DNA from 2 places in the Clostridium sp. JNZ X4-2 genome. Region 2 is predicted to be linked to the other one. Evidence: riboswitches for the same ligand, from Rfam matches in the RefSeq annotation. Region 2 holds a riboswitch; the other holds the start of a gene.
What was found. Region 2 has a riboswitch for cobalamin ahead of tnpA (IS200/IS605 family transposase). Riboswitches for the same ligand answer to the same signal wherever they lie in the genome.
Positions count from the first base shown of each region.

Region 1 (3,206 bases), 480 kb from region 2:
TGTACCAACTGAAATGGATGATGTCAGGAGAAAATTGTTTCAGCTTAAAATTGAAAAAGAAGCATTATCAAAGGAAAAAGATAATGCTTCCGTGGAAAGACTTAAAACAGTAGAAAAAGAACTGAATAATTTAAAAGATAAGGACAATGAACTAACTGCCAAATATGAAAAGGAAAAGTCCAATATAACGGAAGTCAGGAATTTAAAAAAGCAATTGGATGAAGCAAAGGGACAAATTGAAAAAGCAGAAAGAGAATACAATCTAAATAAAGTTGCAGAATTGAAGTATGGAGTCATACCTAAACTGGAAAGTGAAATAGCATCAGGTGAAAATTTGATAAAAGAAAATAATGAAAGTGCAATGCTGAAAGAAGAAGTTACAGAAAAGGAGATATCCCAGATAGTATCTAAATGGACGGGAATACCTGTATCAAGATTGGTAGAGGGAGAAAGGCAGAAACTTATTAAATTGGAAGATGAACTTTCAAAAAGAGTTGTAGGACAAAAGCAGGCTGTGAAAGCAGTTTCTGATGCTGTAATAAGAGCAAGGGCAGGAATGAAGGATCCAAATAGACCAATAGGATCATTCATATTTTTGGGACCTACAGGTGTAGGTAAAACCGAGCTGGCTAAAACCCTTGCAAGAACTTTGTTTGACAGTGAGGAAAATATAATCAGAATAGATATGTCGGAGTATATGGAAAAGTATTCTGTTTCAAGGCTTATAGGAGCTCCTCCGGGATATGTAGGTTATGAAGAAGGAGGGCAGCTTACGGAAGCAGTTAGAAGAAAGCCTTATAGTGTAATATTATTTGACGAGATAGAAAAAGCTCATAATGATGTATTTAATATTTTCCTTCAGATACTGGATGATGGAAGACTTACGGATAATCAAGGCAAAGTGGTAGATTTTAAGAATTGTATTATAATTATGACTTCCAATATAGGAAGCAGTTATTTACTGGAAAATAAGAGCAGTAGGGGAATAGATAAAGACATAAAAGATAAAGTAATGAATGATATGAAGTTGAAATTTAAACCTGAATTTTTAAACAGGCTGGATGATATCATAATGTTTAAACCGTTAAATACGGAAGAGATTAAAATTATAATAGATATATTCTTAAAAGATATAGAAAGCAGGTTAAAAGATAAGAATATTTATATAGAAATAACTGACAAAGCTAAAGAAATCATAGCAGAAGAAGGATATGATCCGGTTTATGGGGCTAGACCTTTAAAAAGATATATGGAAAATGTACTGGAAACGTCTATTGCCAAGAAGATAATTAAGGGTGAAATTTATGAAGGATGTAATATAAGGGTAGATTATGATGATAGATTTAAAATAGACAAGATATAAGTAAGATTGAATATTTAAATGGGTGTTATTTTAATAAGTAAAAGGAAAAGTATAAAGACTGCAGCCCGCCGCTACTGTATGGAGGATGAAACTTTATTATGCCACTGGATTATATATCTGGGAAGGCCAAGGAGTAAAATGAATCTGAGCCAGGAAGCCTGCCTAATATCTATGTTGATTCTTTCGGAGGGAAGGAAAATTGCATACTTTAAATTTGTAAGTTATATTTACGATTTAATGTAAAATTATTAATACATTAGGTTCTATAAATGATATGTAGATTTGAGGTGTATATTTTGAAGAAAAATAACATATTTATTACTGGATATGCAAAGCTTCCGAAGGGAATAACTGCAACCGAAATTTACAATGAAATTGTTATAGGGATTATTATAAATAGATGTTCCGGTGAAATACAGGATGTTGAGTGTTCTTTTGTGACTGATACTGCAAAGAAATACGCAAAAAATTTATTAATAGGGAAGAATTTGAATAATGTTAAAGAAATAGTGGGGGATATAGAAGATAATTACTTTGGAATGGCTAAAAAATCTTTTATAGCGGTATTGATAAACTGTTATGAAAGGTATAAAATAATAATGAACAAAGAGAATTAAAAACAATTTAATAAAATTGCCATTTTATTATAACATAAAGGTTGATCCCTTTATGAAGAATTAATAAAAAACACGGCATTAGTGTATTTCTGAGTACACTGATGCCGTTTTTTAAATGTATATTTTTAAACTATGTGTTAAAAAAGAAAGAAAAAAGTAGAAAGGAGAATGTGAGTTTCTGGTATTAATAGTATAAATTAATTAAAAAGTTAAGGCATTTATTTAAGCTTAAGGGTAATAATAATTTAAAAGGTAATAATAATTTAAAAAAGATCAATTATTTATAATGAAGAGGGGATAGCATGATTACGGATAGAATAAAAAACAAAGACCTTTTGAAATATATAGGCACAGCTAATGATGCAGCTGATCTTATAAAAGATGGAATGACTGTAGGAACTAGCGGATTTACATTTTCAGGATATCCAAAATCTGTACCAATGGCACTGGCAAAAAAGATAAAAGACGGTGCTAAGATAAAAATAAATTTATTTACAGGCGCCTCTGTAGGTGATGAACTTGATGGAGAATTAGCTAGAGTTGGGGCAATTAACAAGAGATTTCCATATCAGACACATAAAGACGTTAGAAATGCCATTAATGCAGGTGAAATTAATTATGTAGATGCTCATCTCAGCATGTCGCCACAGATGGTGGACTATGGGTTCATGGGAAAAATAGATGTGGCAATAGTCGAGGCTGTGGGTATAACTGAAGAAGGATATATTATACCGACTACATCAGTGGGTAATGCACCTACTTATGTTAGAGATGCAGATATAGTGATTGTAGAAATAAATGAAAGTCAGCCTGTATCTCTCATAGGAACACATGATGTGTACGTTCCTGAAAAACCGCCTTTTAGACAGCCAATACCTATAATTCATGCAGGAGACAGAATAGGTACCGATTACATAGTTTCGGATCCTAAAAAGATAAAATGCATAGTTTTCAGTGATATAAAGGATAATATCAGAAAAGTTGCACCTATAAGTGATGTAAGCAGAAAAATGGCGGGAAATCTGATAGACTTTCTTGAAAATGAAGTTAAACAGGGAAGACTTCCGGAAAACTTGCTTCCAATTCAATCAGGGGTGGGTTCAGTTGCAAATGCAGTACTTGAAGGATTAAAAGAATCCAGATTTACCAATTTGCAGGTATATACTGAAGTTGCACAGGATTCAGTATTTAATTTAATGGATGAAGGCAAGATTTCAGTAGCTTCT
Region 1 covers NZ_CM142685.1:2,708,317-2,711,522, reverse strand. The annotation lists gene clpB (ATP-dependent chaperone ClpB) at 1-1,363, shown strand, start outside; cobalamin riboswitch at 1,366-1,543, shown strand; gene ACYUJ6_RS13040 (DUF3870 domain-containing protein) at 1,660-1,980, shown strand; gene ACYUJ6_RS13035 (acetyl-CoA hydrolase/transferase family protein) at 2,283-3,206, shown strand, end outside.
Region 1: another riboswitch for cobalamin. It lies ahead of ACYUJ6_RS13040 (DUF3870 domain-containing protein); the one in region 2 lies ahead of tnpA (IS200/IS605 family transposase).

Region 2 (3,206 bases):
CTGCAGCCCTGGTTACAACTATGTTATAGGTCTTTACAGTTCCATCCTCTGCTGTGACTTCAACCTTTATGTTGTTTTCCCCTACATTAAGGTTGGCCTGCTGACCGCTTACATCCTCTCCATTTACACTTACCTTTATCTGAGCTTTACTGTCTGCTGCAGCCGCTGTTATGTCAGTATTTGACACTTCATTGCCAACTGATGCCGTGTAGTATGTTACAGATGAATCAAAAGCTTGATTGAGAGTTACTCCTGAAAGACTCAGATTTGAAAGATCTGCATTGCTGCTCTGTGCAGTTGTAAAATTATATATGGAACCCTTTCCTTCTTTAAACAGCTTATATGCGGTTATCCCCCTAAAACCAACTTCTGTTGATGTAGGATCCAATGATGTATTATTTGTACCTCCAAATCCGCTGTTGTCATTTAAAGCAAAGCTCAATAGCGCATCCATAGGGTTATTGTCTCCCTTTATAAATCCGCTGTCTGTGGCAGGATCTATCCCCAGTGAACATAATGCTGTTATTACTGGGGCTGTTACACCTGTTCCTGAATCCGAGCTGTTATTAACAAGTCCAAACCCTCCATCCGAAGCCTGCCTTTCCTGTAAAAGGGCAATGGCGTTGTCAATGGCTTTTTTCACATCTGCATTTGTGTTATAATATGGTGCCAGTGCTGAAATCACCTCTGCTGTAACACTAGCTTGTGATATATTTGCCTGAGGAGTTGGGTATACGACGTTTCTGTTCCATCCGCCGTCAGATTTCTGCTCACTTAACAGAGTTTGAATCAATTTATCCTTGGTCCATTTTGCATCATCGGGAATGGTAAAGTCCCCTGCGCTTAAGAGTATAAGGGCATATGCACAATATTCTTCATTTCCTACTCCCGGAAGATTTTTTGACATGCCATCACTATTGTATATTTTTTCTATAAGATTAACTCCCCAAAAATTTGTAGGATCTTTACCGTCAGCGATCACTGCAGCAGCAATGGATTCACATTTTGCGACATCATCTACTACGGGGCTTTTGTTTGTATCCATTAAATAATCAGGATCATTTTTGATATTACTTTCCATGGACTTAAAATAATTTTCAGGTATTTCTTTACCTGCCCTGTTTAAGTCATAACCACCCCTAAAAGAGGTGGCTTGCTCAAGCCCTATAAGGGCGTAATACTTCCAGCGCCTAAATGACGCTGGCTTTTACCTTGTTCAAGCCTCAGTGGATTGATTACCTAACTGTACCCTTAAAAGGGTTTTCCAATTCTTTTATTGTAATCTTATCCATTATTTGATCATTTTTTTCTTGTTCTCGAATATACTTTGCTATTGTTGCTTCATTAAGTCCTACTGTACTCACATAATATCCTTCTGCCCAAAAATGTCTATTTCCAAATTTATATTTAAGATTTGAGTGCCTATCAAATATCATCATTGAACTTTTCCCTTTAAGATATCCCATAAAACTTGACACACTTGTTTTGGGAGGTATCGATACTAAAAGATGTATATGATCCGGCATCATATGTCCTTCTATAATTCTTATACCTTTCCATTTACACAAATCTTTTATTATTTCTTTTATATCTTCTCTCAATTTGTAGTATATTATCTTTCTTCGATATTTGGGCGTAAATACTATATGGTACTTGCATAACCACTTGCTATGTGCTAAACTTTCTGCCATAGAGTATTACCTTCTTTCTAATTATTTTGATGACTTGAACATTCATCATTATAACAAAAAAGGTAATACTTTTTTTGCTTAAGCATTTAATCACACCCGCATAGCGGGCGGTTTTTAGTTTCAGGTACTAAAGTACCTTCAACTTGTTAAAACATAAATAAAAAGGCCTTCTTTTGAAGGTCTTCACATATCATATTAATATATTTCACAATTTAAATGGAAATACATCTGATACCAGTCTTTCCTACCAAAAGAACTATATATACCGGCAAGCAGGTAGGTATACTGGCTTGGAATCATCTTACTCTCCATACCTTCCCAAAGGTTGTCCCTTCAGTGGTTTCACATGGATTTCATCTTCCTTACAGTAGTGGAGGCTGCAGTGGTTTCTAACCACTTTCCCTATTAATTCATTGAGAAGCCTGCTGCAAATATTATTTAATTTTCATTACCTTGATAATATATCATGTATAGGTATTTGTCAACATATTTGTTAAAACTTTATCTTAATGGAATTATATTATTTATATACAACTTTCTACATAACACGTCATTTTTTGTCTAAATATTCTTTTTATGGTTAATACATTATTCAATACCCCTTATTGATCTTTTACTTTAACTCTATACCTAACAATTAATTAAATAAACAATCTATCTGATAAAAAAAACTATTTGCAGCAAGCACATTTATTGCATGTAATTCCATATAATACCTGTACTGTTTGTGAAAAAAAATAATATCCCGAGCTTTATTTCCCAGGATATATTACAACAATTATCTACATAATATTCATCATAACTCTAATTAGACGTTTTCCTCCTGTAATTTCAGCTTCATCCTTATCTGAACCATCTCTTTTAGGCTCCAGCATTTCATTTACACGTTCCCTTAGACTGTCTCTCGCTTCTTCAACACTCAAACACTCATAGTCTTTTCACCATTAGTTCGCTCCTGCTCTGCCTGTAAAACCTTTGCTCTGAGTTGTAAAATTTGTTCTCTCCTCTCAAAAGCATCTATGCTCATCAAGACAACATCACCCTCATCATTTTTAGTTATATAAATTGGTTCTTTTTGTTTCATGAGCTAATGGTGATATTGCCAAATATTCATTTCTAAGTGCTGCCGATACTTTAATAATCATATTTTCTTCTCCCTTTATACCATTATTATGATAGAATTATATCATAATTTTTTTATACAATTAATGGATTAGCCAACACACATTTTGTGTTTATCTCACTCAAAAAAATTTTACTTAGTTTTTCAAGCTTGACCTATCGTATCATAGTGTTCAGTTTTTTCACCATTTTCTGTATTTCTTCTTCTTTTAAATCTTTTTCTATTTTATCAGGCAAAAGCACAAGGGCAATCACGCTTGAATGGGTAATAAAATAAACCTGTGCATAGGCATACTCCCCTATATGCTCATATAATCTTCCGGAACTTATGGTCCCCTTAAAAACAGTATTGGGGCTGTTGGCTACATAACCCACGGTGCCAATATAAGGAAG
Region 2 covers NZ_CM142685.1:3,186,794-3,189,999, forward strand. The annotation lists gene ACYUJ6_RS15310 (leucine-rich repeat domain-containing protein) at 1-1,081, opposite strand, end outside; gene tnpA (IS200/IS605 family transposase) at 1,236-1,691, opposite strand; cobalamin riboswitch at 1,950-2,132, opposite strand; gene ACYUJ6_RS15320 (hypothetical protein) at 2,474-2,614, opposite strand; gene ACYUJ6_RS15325 (hypothetical protein) at 2,611-2,718, opposite strand; gene ACYUJ6_RS15330 (HIRAN domain-containing protein) at 2,970-3,206, opposite strand, start outside.